DNA from 4 places in the Exiguobacterium sp. s166 genome. Region 3 is predicted to be linked to each of the others. Evidence: riboswitches for the same ligand, from Rfam matches in the RefSeq annotation. Region 3 holds a riboswitch; each other region holds the start of a gene.
What was found. Region 3 has a riboswitch for S-adenosylmethionine ahead of KNP93_RS11330 (Na+/H+ antiporter NhaC family protein). Riboswitches for the same ligand answer to the same signal wherever they lie in the genome.

Region 1 (5,643 bases), on a different contig from region 3:
TAAACGCCCGTCTCCCGCCTTCCGGCCAGATCACACCGGTCATAGCATAGATGGTCGGAAAAACCATTCCGCCGACGAATCCGATTAATCCCAGCATCAGAACATAACCGGTGAAAGTCTGATGGAACATCCAAAGTCCGATTGAGGCAAGGACGAGTCCGATGACACTGATGACAAGTGTGCGTTTCCCACCTAACCGATCAAATGCTTTTCCACCAATGTAGTTCCCGATGATGGCGAGAGCCGAGTTGACGAATAAGGCCATTCCGGCCTTCGTCATCGACTCCCCTAAATAGTCATGAATGTATAATGTATTAAACGGCCATAAAAAAGAGGACCCTGTCGTATTGATTGCCATCGCCAATACCAGAATCCAGACCGCGCGAGGTAATTTCGGCATGGTAAGTATCCTCCAATGTAGTTTCCAACCTTGCCACTTTACGAAATTATTCTGTCGTCTGTCAAGGAACTTCGATTTAAACGAACAATCGGAAAAATGATACAATTAACTAAAGGGTCGATTTTGCGGGTACTTAGAAAAAAATAGAGCATATCAATCAAAAAGAGGAGTTTTTGCCATGTCACTTGCACGTGTGTTACCTTATGCCAAAGAATTGTTGGAATCAGTCATCCATGAAGGGGATTGCGTCGTCGATATGACTGCGGGGAACGGTCATGATACGCATTTCCTTGCTGAACAGGTCGGACCGGGCGGACGGGTCATCGCTTTTGATGTCCAGGAGCAGGCAATCGAAGAAACGACCCGTCGGTTGCAGGCGGCTCACGTCTTCGATTGGGTCGATTTGTATCACGAAAGTCATATCCATGTCGGCGCTCGGTTATTTGCTGAACAACGTCCGATTCGTGCCGGAGTCTTTAATCTTGGTTACTTACCGGGAAGCGATAAATCCGTCACGACGACAGGAGAAGAAACGCTAGAGGCACTCCGGGCCCTTCTTCCGGTCCTCGTCCCCGGTGGTCTGGTTGTCCTCGTGATTTATCACGGTCACTTGGAGGGACGCCGCGAACGTGATGCAGTGCTTGAGCATGTTTCATCGCTCCCCCAGCAGGATTATGCCGTCTTGCAGTACCGTTTCTTGAATCAGCAAAATAATCCGCCGTTCATCGTTGCGATTGAAAAAAAATTAAAAAAACAAATACTCGATTAAACAACAGAGGAGTGCCGTCGTATGCGACGGCACTCCTCTTTTTAAAACATATTAATCTTCCACTAATTTCAGGAACAGCAACAACTTTTCAGCAAACCGTGTGTTCAAGCGTTCGAAACTGAAGTGCGGGAACCCGTGCAGACGTTGCAGATAAATCTGGTCCCCACCCATTTTCCGGCATACCTCAAGCGTCAACTTGACGTCAGCAAACTGATCGTCCGGCGCATAAAAACAAGCGAGTTGGACCCGCGGCAGTTTCTTACGTTCTTCATCATGGATGACAATTTCTTCTTCAATCTCACGATATTCAGCGTACGTCAGTTCACCGAGACGAGCAGCATCTTCATTATTTTGTCCGAACGGTAATGTCCCAAGCGGAGCATCCGGACGGAACCGGTCGAAGGCACTCGCGAAGACTTGTTTGACGCCTCCCAATTGCTTGGAATTGTGCCAATCAAATAACGGCGAGATAAACGTCAGGCTCGCCATCGGCAACTCATATTCTTGAAGCAGTCGGTTGACGACAAGCGCTCCCATACTGCAGGCAATGATATGAATCGGTAATTTCCGCTTACCGGCTTCGCGTAGTGCTTCTTTTAATAACTGTTGATGTTCTTCAAACGATACACGACGGGGTGCGTCGACCAAGAGGACCTCATATTCGTGCTCTAAGACACGAATCAGTGCTTCACTTGGCCGGGCACGTAATTGGAGTGGATATACAAGAACGATCACTCCGGTTGGTTGTTCTACCACAAACTCACCTCTTCATTCAATATCTGTTTAGTATGCAACAAATCCGACTTCAGCCAAACCGCCTTAAGTCGGATTCCGTTTCTTTAATATATACGTTGTAGTCGCGTCACAGGTTCCACCTGTCCGAAGACTTCCTCTGTCGTCTCGCTGATTTCCTTAAATCCGTATGAAGTCAAAAAGTGACGGGCTTTATAGTTTCGGGATTCAACATACACTTCAATCGGAGACGCCCCTTGCAATTCCAGTTCGCGGATCAGCCGGCGTCCGATTCCGTTTTGCTGGTATTTCGGCAAGACATACAGCCGGACGATTTCCCACGTTCCATCCACATCGATGGCGTGGATAAAACCGACGATTTCCCCGTCGATCAGTCCGACATTGAAGTATTCTCCACGTGCTTCTTCCGCTGTCCGGATTGCTCGGACCACTTCTTCCTGCGGGTACGCTTCTTGTACGAAATGGGCTTTCGAACGCTCTGAATAGATTTCCTCATATGTGTCCATCCAGGACGTGAGCGCAATATCATGAATGCGTGCTGCATCAGCCGGAACTGCTTCGCGTATCTCCATACCGAAATCCCCCTTTTCCTTTTACAGGCTCATGTTCTTTTACCCTTTTCTAGAAATTTCAGTCGTTTCCCTGCAAAGTTCCGGAGAAACAAAAAAAGTTCAGAAACACCCTTAAAAGGGAGTTTCTGAACTCAGGATTATGCGAAACGTTTTGCCTGCTCTTCAAGAGTAGCGGCTTTATCTGTTTGCTCCCATGGTAATTCGATGTCTGTACGACCGAAGTGACCATAAGCTGCTGTCTGACGATAAATCGGACGGCGGAGATCAAGCATCTTGATGATCCCTGCAGGACGGAGATCAAAGTTTTCTGCGATTAATTCAACGAGTTGCGCTTCAGGAAGTTTTCCTGTACCGAACGTATCGACTGCGATTGAAACCGGGTGCGCCACACCGATTGCGTAAGCAAGTTGAACTTCTGCTTTGTCCGCAAGACCAGATGCAACCAGGTTTTTCGCGACATAACGTGCTGCGTAAGCAGCTGAACGGTCGACTTTCGTTGGATCTTTACCAGAGAACGCTCCACCGCCGTGACGTGCATATCCGCCATACGTATCAACGATGATTTTACGACCTGTCAACCCTGCATCTCCTTGTGGTCCGCCGATGACGAAACGACCAGTCGGGTTGATGAAGAATTTTGTGTCTGCATCGATGTACTCTGCCGGGATGACCGGTGCGATGACATGTTCTTTCAGATCAGCTTGAATTTGCTCAAGCGTCACTTCTTCTGCATGTTGTGTCGAGATGACGATTGTATCGACGCGAACAGGTTCATTGTTCTCGTTGTATTCAACCGTAACTTGCGTTTTACCATCCGGACGGAGGTAATCGAGTTGCCCCGTTTTGCGGACCTCTGCCAAACGACGAGCCAGTTTGTGTGAAAGCGAGATTGGAAGTGGCATGAGTTCCGGTGTTTCTTTCGTTGCATAACCGAACATCAGACCTTGGTCTCCTGCTCCGATCGCATCGATTTCTTCATCGGACATGTTTCCTTCGCGTGCTTCAAGCGCTTGGTCCACACCGAGAGCGATGTCTGCTGACTGCTCATCGATTGATGTCAATACAGCACAAGTGTCTGCATCGAAACCGTATTTAGCGCGTGTATAGCCGATTTCACGAATAGTTTCACGAACGACTTTCGGGATATCCACGTAAGTTGATGTCGTGATTTCTCCAGCTACTAATACGAGTCCTGTCGTGACAGAAGTTTCTGCCGCAACACGTGCGTTTGGATCGGCTGCAAGAATTGCATCCAAAATTGAATCCGAAATCTGGTCACAGATTTTATCCGGGTGACCTTCAGTTACTGATTCCGACGTAAATAGTCGGCGATTAAGGTTTGTCATGTTTGACCCTCCCAAAAAAGAATTTGACGGTGTACTCATTTCCCCTAGTTGAGTGGGACGGTAAAATGAAAAAAACCTTTCCATGTCCAAAAATGGTCAGGGAAAGGTTGTGCGTTCTTCCTTTACCCTCTTATCGTTCGAAGTGTTTACTTCGCTTCAGGAGAGCACCTTTTCCTACATTAATGATGAAATTAATATAAGACGGTTGCCGGGTTTCTTCGGGCCTTGTTCCCTCCACCTGCTCAGAATAAGAGTATCCGTTACGAATTACATGATATAAACTTGTGCTCACTCTGTCAAGCAACGTTTTAATTTCTAGTCGAAAAATTTCAGAAGAGATGTTAAACTGTTAATGCTGAAAGCGTTTCCAGATAAATAGAAATCAGCGCAGGAAAATGATTGCCCTATCATTAGTATGTCATATATAATAAATGTGTCATACTAATAGTAGAGCTAAAACCAACGTAGGGGAAAGGTGGGGTCAGGATGCCGATGACGGTCCTGAATATCGAAGAGCTACTCAAGAAGGAGCATGTGTTCAAACAACTGTCCGTTGCTGAACTAGTCGAACATGCGATTCGCAACAAAGAAGGAGTTCTTGCAGAAAATGGTGCTTTGTCTGTAGAAACGGGGAAATTTACAGGTCGTTCACCGAAAGACAAGTTCATCGTCCGTGATCAATCGTGTGAGATGCATATCGATTGGGGTCATGTCAATCAACCAATGGAATCGGACAAATTCGAGCAACTGTTACAAAAAGTTCTTCGTTATATGAACGAAGCAGATCAACTTTACTACACAGAAGCTGCTGCTGGTGCCGATACGCATTTCACCCTTCCAGTGCGCGTCGTAACCGAATATGCTTGGCATAATTTGTTTGCGAAACAGCTATTCTTACGCGAATATCCTACGGTTGCGGCCTTTGAACCATTTACGGTCGTCTACGCACCACATTTTAAAGCGGATCCGGCGGTCGACGGAACAAACTCGGAGACATTCATCGCGATGTCTTTCGAACACCGTATTGTCTTGATCGGTGGTACAGAGTACGCCGGAGAAATTAAAAAATCAATTTTCTCGGTCATGAACTATCTCTTACCACAACAAGAAGTGTTGTCGATGCACTGTTCCGCCAACGTTGGACACGAAGGGGATGTCGCGTTATTCTTCGGACTATCCGGGACTGGTAAGACCACACTGTCTGCAGATGAGAGCCGTCAATTGATCGGCGACGATGAACACGGTTGGTCCCATGACGGTGTCTTCAACATCGAAGGTGGCTGCTATGCGAAAACGGTCAACTTGTCACGCGAAAAAGAACCACAAATCTTTGACGCCATCCGCTTCGGAACCGTTCTTGAAAACGTCGTCCTCGACGACACCCGGATTCCGGATTATGATGATACCTCACTGACGGAAAATACGCGTGCGGCTTACCCGATCACAGCAATCGAGAATATCGCCATCCCGTCACGCGCCGGTCATCCGAAAACGATTGTCTTCCTGACAGCAGATGCTTACGGTGTACTGCCTCCGATCAGTAAACTGACAAAAGAACAAGCGATGTATCACTTCTTGTCAGGTTATACATCTAAACTTGCCGGCACAGAGCGTGGTGTCACGGAACCGGAAGCAACGTTTTCGACCTGCTTCGGTTCCCCGTTCCTGCCGTTGATTCCAGAAAAATATGCGACGATGCTCGGGGAACTGATTGATCGCCACGGCGTCACCGTTTATCTCGTCAACACCGGTTGGACCGGTGGGGCTTATGGTACCGGCAGCCGGATGAAACTTTCGTATACA
Region 2 (5,643 bases), 170 kb from region 3:
GCGGTGAATCTGTTCCGGTTCTTCAAGCAGTACACGGGCCGACCAAAGCGGATCATCGAGATTTCTCCCATGGCGTTCAAGTTCCGTCGCCAGTGCTCCGTCCAATAAAATATAGGGTTTTTCTTTTAACAGTTGTTCAACTGGATTGTTGTTCTTTGACATCTTCCACACTCCGTTTCCATGATGTTTTTGTCAGATGATGAACGATGTAACAGACCGCGATAAACGGAACCCCGAAATAGAGGGCGACCCGTTGCGTCGGATCAAAGGCGATTCCGATCAATGAAGCCAAACACATTAAAAACGACAGAATCGGTACAAACGGATACCAGGGCGTCCGGTAAACCAAATCGTTTAGATCATGCCCCTCTTGCAGATAGCGCTTGCGGAACATGAACTGTGAGGCGCTGATACTCATCCAGACAACGACGACTGCCAGTCCCGAGATCGAGACAAGCGCAATGTAGACGGAACCCGGTGCATAGACGCTGGAGAACAGGGCAAGCAGACCACCGAGCATACTGAAGAGAACGGCACGTATCGGCACTCCGCTCGCATTTAATTTAGAAAAGTACGGCGTAATCATCCGTTGATCGGATAAAGACCAGAGCATCCGTGATGCGGCGTACAGACCCGAGTTCGCTGCTGACAAAATCGCGGTCAGGATGACGAAGTTCATGATGTCTGCTGCAAACGGAAGACCGATCCGTTCAAACACAGCAACGAATGGACTTTCAAGCACTCCTTTTGAATCATTTGGTAACAGAATCGCAAGAACAATGATCGTCCCGACAAAAAATAAGACGAGCCGGAAGACTGTTGTTCGAATGGCGAGAGGAACCGTCCGTTTCGGATCGACCGCCTCACCTGCTGCAATCCCGATTAACTCTGTTCCGGAATAGGCAAAGTTAACGGCAAGCATCGTCATCAAGATCGCGAACGCTCCGTTCGGAAACAGGCCCCCCTCCGTCAACGGAGCGAGAAGCGGTGCTTGTGAGCCGTCCGCGAGGGGCAAGAATCCGACGATTGCTGCTGTTCCTAAGACGATGAACACTAAAATCGTCAGCACCTTGACGGCAGAAAACCAAAATTCAACTTCCGCGAACAAGCGGACCGTCAAGACATTGATGCCTAAAATCATGACGACGAATAAAGCACTGAACAGCCAGACCGGAACATCCGGAAACCAGCGTTGCATCAATAAACCGGCTGCCGTAAATTCCGAACCGAGCGCGACCGTCCAAGTCAGCCAGTAAAGCCAGGCGACGGTATAGCCTGTTCCGGATCCAATATATTTCGTCGCGTAGCTGTGAAAGGCACCCGTCTCCGGCATATGTACCGCCAGCTCCCCTAGACAAAGCATTACCAGATAAACCGCCAGCGCTCCGACCAGGTAAGATAAAATCGTGCCGACCCGACCGGCCTGCTCGAGCGTATAGCCTGTACTTAAAAATAATCCGGTCCCGATGACACCTCCGAGTGACAACATGACGATATGCCGGGATTCCATTTTCCGCCGAAACGTTCCTTCTTTCATTGCTCCTCCACACTCCTCTTTTTCTCGTTAAACTAAAAAAAAACGCACCCACATGCATGGGTGCGTCGGTCGACAATCAAAGGAAGCTTATCGATCGGGTACAACACCCGCAGGAATTAGCACAGTATCTTTCGACCTGTTGCTGAGGCTTCAAAGGGCCAGTCCCTCCACCTCTCTGGATAAGAATGTAATTTTTCATAACAGTACCAACCCTGTTTTGAATTGTCAACACAATTCAGAATTTATCATGTAAAAAAAAACGCCTTACACCAAAACGGTATAAGACGTCTGTCGCTTATTTCTTCGCAAACAAATCAGCTGTCTTCAATGCCATGCGAACCGCTTTCCGGTTCAATGTGCCTTGTTGATGCTTCATTTCTTTTGTTTGACTGTTCAACTTGCCTTGAAGTGATTTGATTTTCTTATCTTTTTCAGCCATTTTCGCTTTATCGCGTTTTTGAGCTGCCACGATTTTTTGTTCTTCTGCTGGGAAATATGATTCAAAACGTGAAACGGCTTCTTCGATACTGATTCCTGTGATCGGTTTAACGACCGGAAGCAACTCTGCTTTGGCCATTTCACGATCAAACGGAACGTTCTCCGGATAGTTCGTTTCTTTGTAGATGTGTTCTAGATCATTTGTATTCAGGAATTCCACGAAGTTATCAAAGTTACGTGCTTGAACACGTGTTGGACTCTGGAAGTCAGCCGACTCAATCACATCTGACAAACGTGTGCTGTCTGTGATGTCATTTGCCCAAATGTGTGTCAATTGGTGATAATCCGTTAATTCGCGCATCCGTGCATCTTTCGGAATCAGGATACTTGGCGTTCCGGCAAGTGTTGCCGTGATGTTACCGTGAAGACGTGCTCCGAAGCTGAAGTCTGCTTCTTTCAAGAAGTCAATCCATGTCTGTGCGTTTAAGAAGAAGCGGACACGGTCGTTCATGTAAGTCGGATCCGACATTTTAACCGGATAGTTCGTGACGGATAAGTCAGCAATCGGATGTGTTCCTGTGTACGTCAAACGCAACTCTTTCATCCATTGCGGGATGAAGTAGTGGTTCGGGTACTCTTCCATTCCGCGTGTGATGAAGTTAAGGACGTTTTGCGGTGCAAGACGTGACGAGTTGACACCGATCATTGAATCTTTTGTGATATTCGTTTCACGAATTTTCAAATCACGACCAAACGCATACATCGATGGGCAACCGATGACTTTGTGATCGATTCCTTCGCGGAAACCAAGACGCGTCAAATATTTTGATGTGATTTCGCCGCGAAGTCCAAGCATGCTTGAGCGCTCAAGAACTGCGCTGACAAACGCTTTAACGTCTTCATCAAATGAGAAACCGTCGTTTAAATTCGCTTCAAACGGTGCGCGTAAACCGACACCGATGACGACGACCGGAATCTTTAGTTTTTTAATCAATTTTGTATATTTACGAAGTGTCGGGACGAATTCTTTACGGAATGCATCAGCGAGTGGAATGACATATAAATCGAAGTTCGCATTGATTTCATCTGCACGCTCTTCTTCATAGTAGTAGTAATCCGGTGTGATCGTCGTGCCCTCTGTCATCAAGGTGCGGAAAATACTGTATTGATAAATCAGGTTTCCGACGTTCCCTCCGATTGAGTTATGCTTCATCAAATATTCTGCGTCGAACTGTTCAAACGGTGTCATACCCGCACGGATAATAATACGTTTCATGTAAAATAATTCCCCTCTCACTTCTGTTTTCATTTAAAAAATATAAAATATATTTTGCTTTTTTAACCATCTTGTCTTTTCAAGGATAGTTGAATGCAATTCAGCAAGTCAACGAATAGCTGAAAATTACACATTATTGTGGATTATGAAAAATATAGGCTCAATACAACCTAACAATTATTCCCTATATAACAACTAGTTAAACATCTTTTCTCGACATACGATAAATTTCGAGATTTGCATAAATCGCCGGCAACATCACTTGCGTCGCTTCATCTTTCGAAAGAAGTGTGCCGAACAAATGAGCTGACTCGACTTCATTGCCTTTCTCCATGTCACGTTGTAAGGACGACTTCATCGTTTCATCCATTTGTGCGATCTGTTGCTGTTGGATCTGTTCAATCCCATCACTGAACACAGCACCTTGGCGTTCCATCGCTTCTTTGGCTTCCGTTGCCAGGCGGCGGATCATCATCATTCCTTCTTCCTGCGAACGAATCGGACCGATTGCTGAACGGAAAAGCGACGTCACACCGGAAAACGTCGTGATGAACAGATACTTATTCCACATATCGCTGGTAATCGAGTCCGAGTATTTAATCGGCGCTAGTGTCCCCTCTAGGTGCTGCTTCAGTTCTTCCAAACGGTCTGGCCGGGTTCCCGGTAACGGACCGAACAATAAATGATGGGACGGACTCGTCTGTACGATGTGTCCTTGTGCATCAAGCGTTGATTCGATGAAGCAGAGTCCGCCCAGTACACGTTCCGCTCCGAAGTGTTGCTCCAGTTGCTTTAAATGGGCCATTCCGTTTAGCAACGGCAAAATATATGTATCAGTTGCGACGAACGGTTTGATGTCCTCTAACACCTGCTCCAGATGATAAGCCTTGGTCGATAAAAGAATGACATCAAACGTTCCTTTTTCTCCGGTCCGGATCAGGCGCGGAGAATAGGTAATATCCCCATGAAGACTTTTGACATGAAGTCCCGCACACAATTCTTCAAACCGGCGTTCACGCACTAAAAATGTGACATCTTCCCCTTTTTCCGCCAACCGGGCTCCGAAATAACCTCCGACGGCTCCTGCACCGACTACTAAAATTTTCATTTATTTTATCCCTCCATCTGACTGATGTCTTACAATCTGTTCTACGCTTTCGTTCTCTAGCCTATCACATCGAAAAGCCGCACTTTTGATAAAGATGACAATTTAATTAAAGCGCTTGCATTTTAGTTTTCCTCGTTTATACTACTTGTATACAAGTATACTTATTCGACAAAGAGGGTGTTTTTTATGTCCGATCTTTTATACCCGATTAAATGGTTATCAAAAGCCTCCGCCGGTGATCGTGTGGCCCATGAACTGCGCATGCGGATCATTTCCGGCAAGATTGAGAGCGGTACCGTCTTATCTGAAAACAAATTAGCCGCTGATTTTTCCGTCAGCCGATCTCCTGTCCGGGATGCCCTGAAGGTGTTGGCGTCAGAACGCATCATCCGGCTGGAACGGATGGGCGCCGTTGTCGTCGGACTGTCCAAACAAGACATCCAGGAAATTTACGATGTCCGTCTTTTAATCGAGACGTTCGTCTTCGAGCGGATTGTTAAGATGAATCGTCAGGATTTGGTTCGGGAGCTAAGCAAGGTGCTTGAAATGATGAAGATTGCCGTCAAATACAAAGACGCAGATGAATTTTCATATCAGGATGTTCTGTTCCATGAAACAATCATCCGGTCGATTGACCACGGATACGTCAGCATGATGTGGCAGAATCTCAAACCTGTCATGGAAAGCTTCATCCTGCTGTCGATGCGTCAACGAATCGAAGACGACATCGAAGATTTTGACCGAATTCTCGAGAACCATGCACTCTACATCGAAGCAATCGAAACCGGCGACCGCAAACGAATGATTGCTTCGCTCCATCAGAACTTCGATGATGTGCAAGAAGTTGAGGATTTATGGAAATCGCAACAACTGATGACGAAAGGAGTCGAACCACATGACTGAACACATGTTAGGGATTGATATCGGGACGACGAGCACCAAAGCCGTACTCTTTACGACAAAAGGGGAAGTCGTCGGACAAACGAATGTCGGTTATCCGCTGCATACCCCGAATCGTTCGACGGCGGAACAGGATCCGGAAGAAATTTTCCATGCCGTGCTCGAAAGCATCCGGTTGATGACGAAACAACATCCGACGGAGCAACCGAAGTTCGTCGCCTTCAGCAGTGCGATGCACAGCTTGATTGCGATGGATGAACACGATCAACCGCTGACCGCCTGCATCACGTGGGCTGACAGCCGGAGCGAAGTCTGGTCGAACCGAATCAAGGAACAGTACGGTTACTCGATTTATCACCGCACCGGAACTCCGGTCCATCCGAT
Region 3 (5,643 bases):
GGAGATGATCCCCACATCATCATGGACTGGATTTTGTTTATCCATGAAACACAACCCGATCATGAGCAATTATTCGCACTCGAAGAGACGACCCCACTGTATCAGTTGATGAGCCAAATCGATATCTTCATTGACCAGGAAACCCACTATAATTTGGGACGGGCGATTGTCGGGGAAGAACTAATCGTCAATGAGGAGCATGCGGCAATCGTCGGCATCCTTCCCTTACCGCTACTCATCATTTCGTCGGAGGTCATGCGTAATTTTGATCGACGGGCACTGGAAGTGATTTATCAGGAGGCCGGCCAGCAAGGTGATTTCGATGAGGTTTGGGAACAATTCGGGAATCTACGCGCCTATTTTCACCAGGCGGAAGAAGCGCAGGATACGATTCTCGTCTATTATGTATAGGGCTTTCCTTGTACAACTCCATTATATAAGGACATAGAAAAAGAGAGGGGGATGTGACATCCGCCTCTCTTTCCTGTATGTGTAAAGTCAATGCTTAAAAGTCGATTTCGTCTGGATCCGGTCCGAGACGAACATCCGTTGCCAAACGATCAATCTTCTCGAGATCATCTGCGTCCAGTTGGAAGTCAAAGACGTCAAAGTTTTCCGCAATGCGTTCAGGTGTGACCGATTTCGGAAGCGCGACAATACCGTTATCCAAATGCCAGCGCAAGACGACTTGTGAAGGAGATTTACCGTGTTTTTCTGCAATTTCCTTGAAGTCATTGATTTCGAGGAATTTCCCTTGCATGAGCGGGCTCCACGCTTCAACTTGAATGCTATGGTCCTGTAAATATTCATGCAGTTCGTGTTGCGGAAGTTGCGGATGAAGTTCGACCTGATTGATCATCGGTGTCATTAATCCTTCTTCAGCAAGTGTATCGAGGTGATGTTCTTTGAAGTTCGACACGCCGATGGCTTTAATTTTCCCGGCTTCGTAAAGCTCAACCATCGCTTTCCACGCTTCGATATATCCTTCAACCGGCCAGTGGATCAGATAGAGATCAAGGTAATCGGTCTCGAGACGTTCAAGTGACTCGGCGAAAGCTTCCTTAGTGCGTCCGGCACGAATATCATCGTTCCATACTTTAGACGTTAAGAAGAGATCTTCACGGTTCACGCCGCTTTCTTTAATTCCTTTGGCGACACCACGTTCGTTTTTGTAAACGGCAGCCGTATCAATATGACGGTAACCGACACGAATGGCTTCTGCGACGGCAGCCGGTGCTTCCGTCTCTTCATCGACTTGCCAGACACCGAATCCGATTTGTGGAATTGTGACACCATTTGAAAGTTTTGCGTATTGCATGTGTATACTCCTCCTTTAATGAAACGAGAATATGGAATTGCTCGTTTAGTTTAGCATGAACAAGCAAGAACGTCCGTTTCAACGCTCAAGGGAGGAAAAAGCCGGTTAGAAAGCGAAAAGAGGAGGGTAAATCTATAAAGGAAACGAGGTGTATTTTATGAAACGATCTGTTAAAAACGTACCAAAAGGTGTTTGGGCCGGCCTTGCAGCCCTGTTAGGGACACAAGCGACATGTTTGTTCCTTGGTGCACGGAAGACAGGACGAAATCCGTGGGTCTGGGGAGGCGCAGGACTGATTCAGTTCCCGCTTCCGGCGATTGCGTATTTCATTCTCAACCGCCAAGACCAGAAAAAATAAGTCAAAACAAGACCTATCGCAAAAGCGACGGGTCTTGTATTTTTTACGAAACATTTTTTTTACGCACATCAGCTGTTTTTCGACGTGGGAAGCCGAAGACGATGGCAAGAGATCCGCAAACGAAAAGCAGGAACGGATAAAACAGATAGGGAATCAGTTCCGGGGAAGCCGTTTTCGTTAATTCCGCTGCAATCAGCAACTGGGCTCCGTACGGGATGATTCCTTGGATACCGCACGAGAAGATATCGAGGATACTGGCGGATTTCTTCCGATCAATATCATACGTATCGGCGATTTCCGCAGCGAGTGGTCCGGCGACAAGAATCGAAATCGTATTGTTCGCTGTCGCAAGATTCGTTGCACTGACGAGTGCCGCCATACTGAATTCCGCGCCGCGGCGTTGTGAGATTTTCCGCGTCAGGGTTTCTTTCAGATAAGCAATCCCGCCGTTAAAGGTGATCAGGCTGACGAGTCCGCCCATTAATAACGTCAAGATCGAAATTTCTGCCATCCCCATCAATCCTTCAGACATCGACAGGACGAAGCCGCTTAAGCCGAAGCTTTCGTCCATCATACCGATGATACCCGTCAAAACGGTTCCGCCGACTAAGACGAGGATGACGTTGACACCAAACAAGGCGAGGACGATGACAGACAGATACGGAATCAATTTATAAAACTCAAACGCTTTTGCTTCGACGACGTCTCCTGTACCTGAGACGAAAGCCAAGATGATGACCGTCAGGATTGCTGCCGGCAACACGATCATGAAGTTGGTTCTGAATTTGTCGCGCATATTGGTTTTTTGCGTCCGGACTGCTGCGATCGTTGTATCGGAAATGAATGACAGGTTATCACCGAACATTGCACCGCCGACGACAGCTGCCGCGGCAATCGCAACATTGACACCTGTTGCTTCATGAATTCCGAGAGCAATCGGGGCAAGTGCGGCAATCGTACCGGTCGAAGTCCCCATCGCCATCGAGATGAAAGCAGCGATGATAAACAACCCACTCATTAAAAGAGAAGGCGGTAAAAATGTCAGCGACGCGTTGACGGTCGCTTCGATGGCGCCAATCGCATCGGCCGTTCCGGAAAAGGCACCGGCAAGTAAGAAAATAAAGACCATGATCATGATGTCCGGATTTCCGGCACCCGTTGCAATCCGTTCCACGGTTTGATTGATGCTACCTTTCGTTGTGACCGCCGCAAAAATCAAGGCAATCAAAGCCGCAATCAGAATCGGGAATTTGTAGAAATCATCGTAAAAAATACCGGCACCGATAAAAAGAACTAAAAAGACAAGTAACGGTAGAAGTGCCCATTTGTTCGGTATAATCGTCTCGTTCATAAAACCACTCCTTTTCTACAAGTACAAAAAAAGACTCCTTCGCAAGAAAGAAGGAGGTCTTTACTGAAAAAGACGCTCTTCTTATCTCTCAAGCCGCAGCTTGCTGGATTTGGCACAGTACGATTTAATCGTCCGCTGCCGAAACATCATCGGGCCAGTCCCTCCGTCTCTCGCGATAAAAAGAAGTCATTTAATTGTCTGAAATACGTTTTCTACCGTAACGTATCTTTTACTGCATGTCAACACTACTTCACTGAAGTGCTTGTTTGAGCGTCGTCACATTTTCATTCATCAAGTCAAAATACGAGGCATTCTGCTGTTCTTTCGTGACGGACTCCAGGTTGTGGATCGTAATCGCTTCGGCTCCGATTTCCTGTTGGATGACGCGGGCGACTTTAGGAGAAACCGTCTCCTCGAAAGCGATATACTTCAAGTCATGCAATTTGGCTTCTTTGACGAGAGCAGCCAGTTGCTTTTGGGAAGGCTCGTCCGACGGAGAGATGCCGGCAATCGGCAATTGCGAGAAACCGTATCGTTCGGCTAAATATCCGTAAGCGGCATGCGTGACGAGCAATTCTTTTTTCGAGCCCTTATCGACAGCCTGTTGCAGATTTTGATCGAGCTCATCTGCCTGCGTATCAAATTCAGCCAGGTTTTTTTCAAACGTCGCTTTTTTATCCGGTACTTCTTTTGCCAGTGCCGTCGAAATCGATTGGGCCATCATTTTGGCATTGTTCGGATCGAGCCAGACATGGGGATCGTATTTGCCGTGATCATGTTCTTCTTCCGCGTGTTCGTCAGCATGATCATCGTGTCCTTCATGTTCGTGAAGCGTGGCGTTGGCTTCGAGTAAGTCGATTCCTGTGCTTGTCTCGACGAAACGGACATCATTGCCTTTCAGACTGGCTTTGATTTTTTTCGAGTACGGTTCAAGCGTCGTACCGGTTAAGAGGAACAGATCGCCTTGTGTGATTTCTGTCAGTTGTTTAGACGTCGGCTCGTACGAGTGCGGATCGGCACCGGGAGGGACAATCATCTTGACGTCGATATCTGTTCCGCCAATTTCCTTGGCGATTGCCGCAGTAGCGAATGTCGATGTATACACCCGAAGCTTTTGATCGGTCGCATCTTGATTGGATTCGGAAGAACCGCAGGCAGCAAGAAAAGCAGCGCTGGCAAAGGCAACCGTGAAAGCTGAAAGTAATTTTTTCATATGAATAAACCCTCCAAAAATTATTAAAACGTAATTATTCCGATTTGAACCTTTTCACTATAACGAATCCAAAACGAAGCGTCAAGTATAAGTCGGGGAAGACGTTCGGCTTCTAAATAAATCGGGTAGATGACTAATAAGAGATCAGAAATCGAGAGTAAGCTTTGGAGGTGATGAGGTGAAACGGGAAACTGCTTGGCTGATGGGAGGGGCGGCAATTTTAACGACAGCCGCAGCCGGAGCGAGCATCTGGAACAACTATGGTGCTTTATTACGATGGACGGAACCGGCGCTTCCACTGTCGGAAGTCCAACTCGCACCCCGGACGATTTTGTTTAAAACCGTTAATCAGAAAGAACTAAAGTTGGATTTATATTATCCGCCGGGTGATGGTCCTTTCCCGGTCGCGATTTATGCGCACGGGGGAGCCTTCGTCAGAGGGAACCGGGATGACGTCTTTTGTTTTACGCCAATCGTCGAGCGTTTCCTGGAACTCGGCATCGCCGTTTGCAGTATCGATTATCGCTTGTTTGAGGACGGCAGTTATTTTCCGGATAATCTGGAAGACGTTCGGGATGCACTTTGTTTCTTAAATCAGGAAGCCGACGATTTACGGATTATGCGGGGACGCATGGTGTTGTGGGGAGACTCAGCCGGTGCCGCGTTAATGCTGACGACGGCACTTGCCCCGATGGAATTCATCGGCGAACAAACAGCCGAATGCCTCCCGTTGATCAGTGGTGTCATTGCCCTGTATCCTCCGACGAACTTCCTCCTGTTCAAGTTCATTCAAACGTGGATTGCCCATATTAAGTTTTACGGAGGAGGGCGGGACGAGTGGCGGGAACTCATGACACGTGTTTCGCCGGTAACACATTTGACAGCAGACTCACCACCGATCATGTTGTTGCACGGAAAAAAAGATCCGATTGTCCCATTTACGCAAGCGCTCCACTTCGTTGAAAAGGGAGCCGATGTCGGAGCCGACGTCCGGCTGTTTTCCTTCCCGAACGGCACGCATTCCCTGGCGAGCTTTACCCAGACCGAAAATCCGTTGAAAATCGAGCGGTTACTGGAACGGATTGAGACGTTTAGTTGTCAGGTCCTGGCGTTGCCGCCCCGGGAGACCCTTCACTAAAAAAGAAAACATGATACAATCAGTCATATTTCTTTTGAAGGAGACAGTAAAATGACAGAAATTTGTTTAGTGCGTCATGGTCAAACGGATTGGAATTTAAACGAGCGGATTCAAGGACGAGAAGATATTCCGCTCAATGAGACAGGGCGATGGCAGGCTGGAATGAGCGCAGCTTACCTGGCGGAAGAAAAATGGGACGTCTTGATTTCAAGCCCCTTATCGCGGGCAGTCGAGACGGCAGAAATCATCGGACGTTCAATCGGGC
Region 4 (5,643 bases), 140 kb from region 3:
CACCAATAACAATCCGACAAGAAGGATGATTGTCCCAACGGAAAACGGTGTTTTATTTTGAAGACCAAGGTGAAGAACGTCCCAGGTCGAGACGCCGAGTTGTGCCGTGATCATCATCGATGAACCGACAGCGAGTAAAAAAAGGCCAAATAAAAATAATGCCCATTTCAGGACAGAACGTAACAGCCAAGACGTGTGAATGGTCTGCTTCATGAATGGAAGACACCTCGTTTCAAAATCAAATTGATTCATTAACTGTACCATGTTTGATGGAGGAAACTAAAGGAAATCCGATATTTTCCATCCTGAGATGGAGGGAATCCGTCCTGCTTATCCGTATACTGATAAAAAAGGAGGTCAGTCGATGCGAAAAATCCGCCATTTGATCCGTTTTACATATCTTGAAGCCATCTGTTGTGTGTTCCCGGTCGCGATTTTCTTGGCGCTTGCGACATCCCGCTATCTACCGGCGGAACCGATTGCCCGTTATGATTTGCTCTTGATCTGGTGTCTCCTCGTTCAAATCGTTTTACTTATCACGCGTTATGAATCAAAGGAAGAGTTTAAATTGATTTTAATTTTCCATGCGATTGGACTTGGACTTGAGCTGTTTAAAGTCCAGGTCGGATCCTGGAGTTATCCGGAAGATGCCTTCAGCAAAGTATTTGGTGTTCCGCTTTATGCCGGCTTCATGTATGCGAGTGTCGCTAGTTACATCTGCCAGGCATTTCGCCGTTTTGATCTCCGCATTACACAGTTTCCCCGGCCGCTGTTTGCTTTAGCGACTGGTCTGCTCGTGTACGCTAACTTTTTTACCCATCATTGGTTGTTTGATTTTCGTTGGATTTTGATGGGGATTGTCGCTCTCATCTTTTATAAGTCCTGGGTCTATTTTCGTCTGGATGAGACTGTCTACCGGATGCCGCTCGTTCTTTCGTTTGGTCTGATTGCCTGGTTTATCTGGCTGGCGGAAAATATCGTGACCTTTTTTAAGGGTTGGGTGTATCCGAATCAGCAGGATGGATGGGAGCTGGTCGACTTCGGGAAATTATCGTCCTGGTTTTTACTTGTCATCATCACGATTTTGATTGTTTCCGTCGAAAAATACCGGCTCGGTGATCCGTCAATCGAAATCAAATCATAACCTTATCAAAAAAATAACCCGGTCTTTTTTTGACCAACCTACACGAAAGTCCCTTGCTATAGTTGAAAAAAAGCAAAGGGGTTGTTGAAGATGATGCAACAGATCGTGGAACGGGCGAAGACGTTAGTCGCCGGTAAAATGAAAGTAGTCGAAACGGTGGAAGAATGGGACCTCCTGCTCGAGGAAATCCGGGGAATCGATGAATGGGTGCAGATGTCGCGTTACTATACACCTTCTGAAAAGTTGGACTTCACGTGGAGCAATCCAGAAGAAGACATATCAATCAAGCAACCTGTCGTTCCTCCTGTACAAATCACTCCTGTCATCGAACAACGTTACGCCTATACGTTCGTCCGTGAATTAAAAGGTGGTTCTTTACGGGAATGGCCGAACAGTCACATCTCGGAAACAGAGATCCGGCAATGGAATCTCGAACATGGAATGGAAATCCGGGTCCAAGTCGTACATCAGGACGTACGCCGGACGACACTTGAAGTGATGGCTGTTGTCGCGACTGACCGGATGAAGCCACTGTCGGAACGAATCGTTTTTGAAAAATGTATCGTTAAAAACCACGGTATCATTGAATCGACGGTCGAAGGACCATTAAAGGATGAGACGGGTAAGTCTTTTTATTACGCCACACCGGTTGAAGACATGCGCTTTTTCCATCTGAAAGAAGGACAGCTCGTCGATCTCGTCATGTGGAAAGGTCGTCCGGAAACACTGACGATTGCCTGGAAATATGCGTTCCAATATCAAGAGCCGACGGTACAACTGTTGGAGACGTCAAACAATTCAACAGCACCAGTGCCACCATCAGTTGAAACAGCCAACGCCAGATCCATCGTCAAAAAGTCGGGACGCTATCTGAAGCAAATGAAACGAAAGCCGAAATTGAAACAAGAACGGAAAACGCGCCGGATTCGTGAAAAGAAATCCCAACCGTTGACACCACTCGTCACGACGTCCGTACCGGGGCAGCCCATCGACTTCGTGGATAAAAAACCACTTGATTTTGCACCGTTTGAAGGCATGCGGCTAGTCATCGTCGGCAATGAACAGCAAGCACCGGTCTACCGGACGTTTTTCGAAAAAACAGGAATCGAGCTGATTCATCTGTCGGGTGATGCCCAATCTGCGAAAAAGATTGCCAGTCTCGCGAAAAAGACCGATGCCATCGTCGTCGTCACAAGCCGGGTGTCCCATGCCGCTTCTGCACACGTCATCGCGCAGGCGAAGAAACATGATATTCCGTTTGCGATGGAACGGCTCGACGGACGACGTTCTTTGTATACGGCATGCCAGCGCCAACTTGAAAAAGCACGCTTAAATCAGTTAAAAACAGGAAAATCCTGAAAAAAGGTGAAACTCCTCTCTTCATGAGCCGTAAATAGAGATAGAACTTATTTTGAGGAGGATCATATTCATGTCATCACAATTAAAAAAATCAGCAAAGGAAGCATTAAGCGGTCGTTGGGGCTTTACGGTCTTGATGTTTTTATTATTCGCAATTCTGCAAGTCATTCCGGAACTACTGTCGTCTGATTATGACGAACCTTTCCAGACGATTGACTTCCTCGGATTGATTGCAACGATCTTATTACTCCCACTTGGTGCAGGATGGGTCTGGTTCTCACTTTCTATCGCACGGGGAGAACAAACAAAAATCAGTGATTTATTTGAGCCCTATAAATATTTCATAAAAGTTGTCCTGCTTTCAATCGTCCAATTTGTATTCTTGTTCCTATGGGCATTGTTATTGGTTGTACCGGCCATTATCAAATCATTTTCGTATATGTTGACTTACTACATTTTGCGGGATGAACCTTCGATTGGTGTATTGGAAGCAATCACCCGGTCACGTCAAATGATGGATGGACACAAAATGGAAGCTTTCCTGTTGATTCTATCGTTCATCGGCTGGTTTTTCCTTGGATTGATTACGATCGGAATCGGATTCTTGTGGATTATTCCTTACGTCAGCGTCACGCTTGCAAAATTCTATGATCGGATCCGCGGCAAAGAAGCACCCGTCGAACAATCGACGTTTGTTGCCCCATATTAAGACGAGGAGGATGAGAGCTTAGCTCTCGTCCTTTTTTTGAATATCTTTTTAATTCCGATTGGAAAACAAGGTTTAATGGTTGCTTTACTCTGCTAAAAAGTGTACGATAATTCCAATAATTCTTATCAAGAGAAGTCGAGGGAATGGCCCGAAGACACTTCAGCAACCCCGCGAGCAGCGGAAGGTGCTACTTCCTAAAGGAATCTTTTCCTTTACAGATAAGAGCAGACATGATTAATCCGTCGCTCTTTTCGATTTTCGAGAAGAGCGATTTTTTTTATAAGGGGGACATAACGGATGGAGTATGGATTTTGGTTACCGATTTTTGGCGGATGGTTACGAAATGTTGAAGACGAACAGATGCCGGCGACGTTCGATTATGCGAAACAGGTCGCGCAAACGGCAGAACAAATTGGTTTTTCAACGACACTGATTGCGGAGTTGAACCTAAATGACATCAAAGGGCTTGAAGCACCAAGTCTTGAAGCCTGGACGACGGCAGCGGCGATTGCCGCGACGACGGAACGACTGGAAATCATGACAGCGGTCCGTCCGGGTTTCCATAATCCGGCGACGACCGCGAAGATGGCAGCAAACATCGATCAACTTAGCAACGGGCGCTTTACGTTAAACGTCGTCTCTGCCTGGTGGGAAGAAGAAGCGCGGCAATACAACGGGATCTTCACAGCTCACGACGAACGCTACGCGCGGACGGAAGAGTTTGTCACGATCATGAAAGGATTATGGGCAGATGCTTCGCCGTACAGCTTCGACGGGAACTACTATACGCTCGAGAAGACGCAACTGCATCCGAAGCCGGTTCAACGACCGGGCATCAAGTTGTACGCAGGCGGGGAAAGTGAAGCCGGCAAACAAACCATTGTCAATCATTGTGACGCTTATGTCATGCACGGCGGAACAGTGGAAGAAGTGTCCGTTAAGATTGAGGATATGAAGGCGCGCCGACAAGCGACAGGGCAACCGCCGCTTGAAAGTTTTGGATTGGCTGCTTATATCATCTGCCGCGATACGGAAGAAGAGGCTATTCAAGAATGGCAACGAATTACGGACGTCAAGGAAGACAGTGCCGGATACGCCGGGTACGACGACTTCGTCAGCAAATCACAACTCGAACAGCAGGTAAAACGGAACGATTATTCGGTCTCGAACCGCGGACTCCGTCCTGATTTGATTGGAACACCGGAACAGATTGCGGAACGGATTCTTGCGTTTGAGCAGGTGGGTGTCTCCTTATTATTACTTCAATTTTCACCACAACTGGAAGAAATGGAACGCTTCGCGCGCGACGTCATGCCGCTTGTCGAAGAAAAACGAAAGGTAGGTCAAACCAAATGACAAAAATTCATATCTTACACGAAAACCAGGAATGGACGGACCATTTAATTAAACGACTCGAGGAACTGGAGTTGCCGTATGAACAGTGGCATCTCGATGAAGGACAGGTCCCGCTTGATGAAGTCCCGCCAGAAGGCGTCTTCTACAGCCGGATGAGTGCGTCGTCGCATACGCGCGGGCACCGCTACGCCCCGGAACTGACGGAAGGGGTACTCGCGTGGCTAGAGGAACACGACCGGACTGTCTTTAACGGAACCCGTGCCTTACGTCTTGAAGTGAGTAAAATCAATCAGTATACGGCCCTTCGAAAAGCCGGTATCCGGGTTCCGAAAACGACAGCTGCCGTCGGGCGTGATCAAATCGTCGAAGCGGCGAAAAAAATCGGCGTGTCCTCGTTTATCACGAAACACAACCGTGCCGGAAAAGGACTCGGCGTTCAGTTGTTCCATTCGATCGAAGCACTTGAGACATATCTTGATGGACCAACGTTTGATGAACCGGTCGACGGGATCACACTGATTCAAGAATATATCCAGGCACCGGAACCGTACATCACGCGCTGTGAGTTCGTCGGCGGGAAGTTTGTTTATGCTGTCCAGGTCGACACGTCAGAAGGATTTGAACTGTGCCCGGCAGATGCCTGTGTCATTGACGACTTGTTCTGCCCGGTCGGTGAAGAGGCCCCACAAACACCGATGAAGTTTAAAGTCGTCGACGGATTTAATGATCCGATCATTCAAAAGTATGAAGCCTTCCTGCAAGCGAACCAGATCGCGGTCGCCGGCATCGAGTTCATCAAGGATGCGGGTGGAACAATCTATACGTATGACGTCAATACGAATACGAATTACAATTCAGACGCGGAAGCAGCTGCCGGTAAGTTCGGCATGCTCGAACTGGCGAAGTTCCTCGGTGCGGCTCTCGAACGTCAGACTGTAAAATAATCATCACGGACCGATTAAAATAAGCCAAATACCCTGCATGTGTGTAGTCTGAAGTTAGAACTGCACACATCAGGGTATTTTTCAGTAAAAGGAGGTGTTGGGATGGTAACGTGGCATGAAGAAAAGAGACT

Region 1: linked by a shared signal. The riboswitch ahead of metK (methionine adenosyltransferase) and the one ahead of KNP93_RS11330 (Na+/H+ antiporter NhaC family protein) in region 3 are both predicted to bind S-adenosylmethionine.
Region 2: linked by a shared signal. The riboswitch ahead of KNP93_RS10510 (amino acid permease) and the one ahead of KNP93_RS11330 (Na+/H+ antiporter NhaC family protein) in region 3 are both predicted to bind S-adenosylmethionine.
Region 4: linked by a shared signal. The riboswitch ahead of KNP93_RS10645 (LLM class flavin-dependent oxidoreductase) and the one ahead of KNP93_RS11330 (Na+/H+ antiporter NhaC family protein) in region 3 are both predicted to bind S-adenosylmethionine.

Annotation. Positions count from the first base shown of each region.
Region 1 covers NZ_JACSMU010000001.1:531,511-537,153, forward strand. The annotation lists gene KNP93_RS02645 (MDR family MFS transporter) at 1-400, opposite strand, end outside; gene mnmM (tRNA 5-(aminomethyl)-2-thiouridylate-methyltransferase MnmM) at 579-1,169, shown strand; gene KNP93_RS02655 (alpha/beta fold hydrolase) at 1,221-1,925, opposite strand; gene KNP93_RS02660 (GNAT family N-acetyltransferase) at 2,009-2,494, opposite strand; gene metK (methionine adenosyltransferase) at 2,632-3,840, opposite strand; SAM riboswitch class I at 3,968-4,094, opposite strand; gene pckA (phosphoenolpyruvate carboxykinase (ATP)) at 4,327-5,643, shown strand, end outside.
Region 2 covers NZ_JACSMU010000004.1:65,023-70,665, reverse strand. The annotation lists gene mmuM (homocysteine S-methyltransferase) at 1-162, opposite strand, end outside; gene KNP93_RS10510 (amino acid permease) at 137-1,537, opposite strand; SAM riboswitch class I at 1,622-1,723, opposite strand; gene KNP93_RS10505 (polysaccharide pyruvyl transferase family protein) at 1,833-3,251, opposite strand; gene KNP93_RS10500 (ketopantoate reductase family protein) at 3,451-4,359, opposite strand; gene KNP93_RS10495 (GntR family transcriptional regulator) at 4,546-5,262, shown strand; gene gntK (gluconokinase) at 5,255-5,643, shown strand, end outside.
Region 3 covers NZ_JACSMU010000004.1:232,245-237,887, forward strand. The annotation lists gene KNP93_RS11315 (hypothetical protein) at 1-411, shown strand, start outside; gene KNP93_RS11320 (aldo/keto reductase) at 506-1,318, opposite strand; gene KNP93_RS11325 (hypothetical protein) at 1,476-1,676, shown strand; gene KNP93_RS11330 (Na+/H+ antiporter NhaC family protein) at 1,720-3,027, opposite strand; SAM riboswitch class I at 3,106-3,209, opposite strand; gene KNP93_RS11335 (metal ABC transporter solute-binding protein, Zn/Mn family) at 3,278-4,240, opposite strand; gene KNP93_RS11340 (alpha/beta hydrolase fold domain-containing protein) at 4,419-5,378, shown strand; gene KNP93_RS11345 (histidine phosphatase family protein) at 5,430-5,643, shown strand, end outside.
Region 4 covers NZ_JACSMU010000004.1:92,235-97,877, forward strand. The annotation lists gene KNP93_RS10625 (YczE/YyaS/YitT family protein) at 1-213, opposite strand, end outside; gene KNP93_RS10630 (DUF817 domain-containing protein) at 365-1,144, shown strand; gene KNP93_RS10635 (DUF2325 domain-containing protein) at 1,235-2,503, shown strand; gene KNP93_RS10640 (DUF975 family protein) at 2,574-3,212, shown strand; SAM riboswitch class I at 3,332-3,437, shown strand; gene KNP93_RS10645 (LLM class flavin-dependent oxidoreductase) at 3,510-4,568, shown strand; gene KNP93_RS10650 (ATP-grasp domain-containing protein) at 4,565-5,512, shown strand; gene KNP93_RS10655 (SRPBCC family protein) at 5,615-5,643, shown strand, end outside.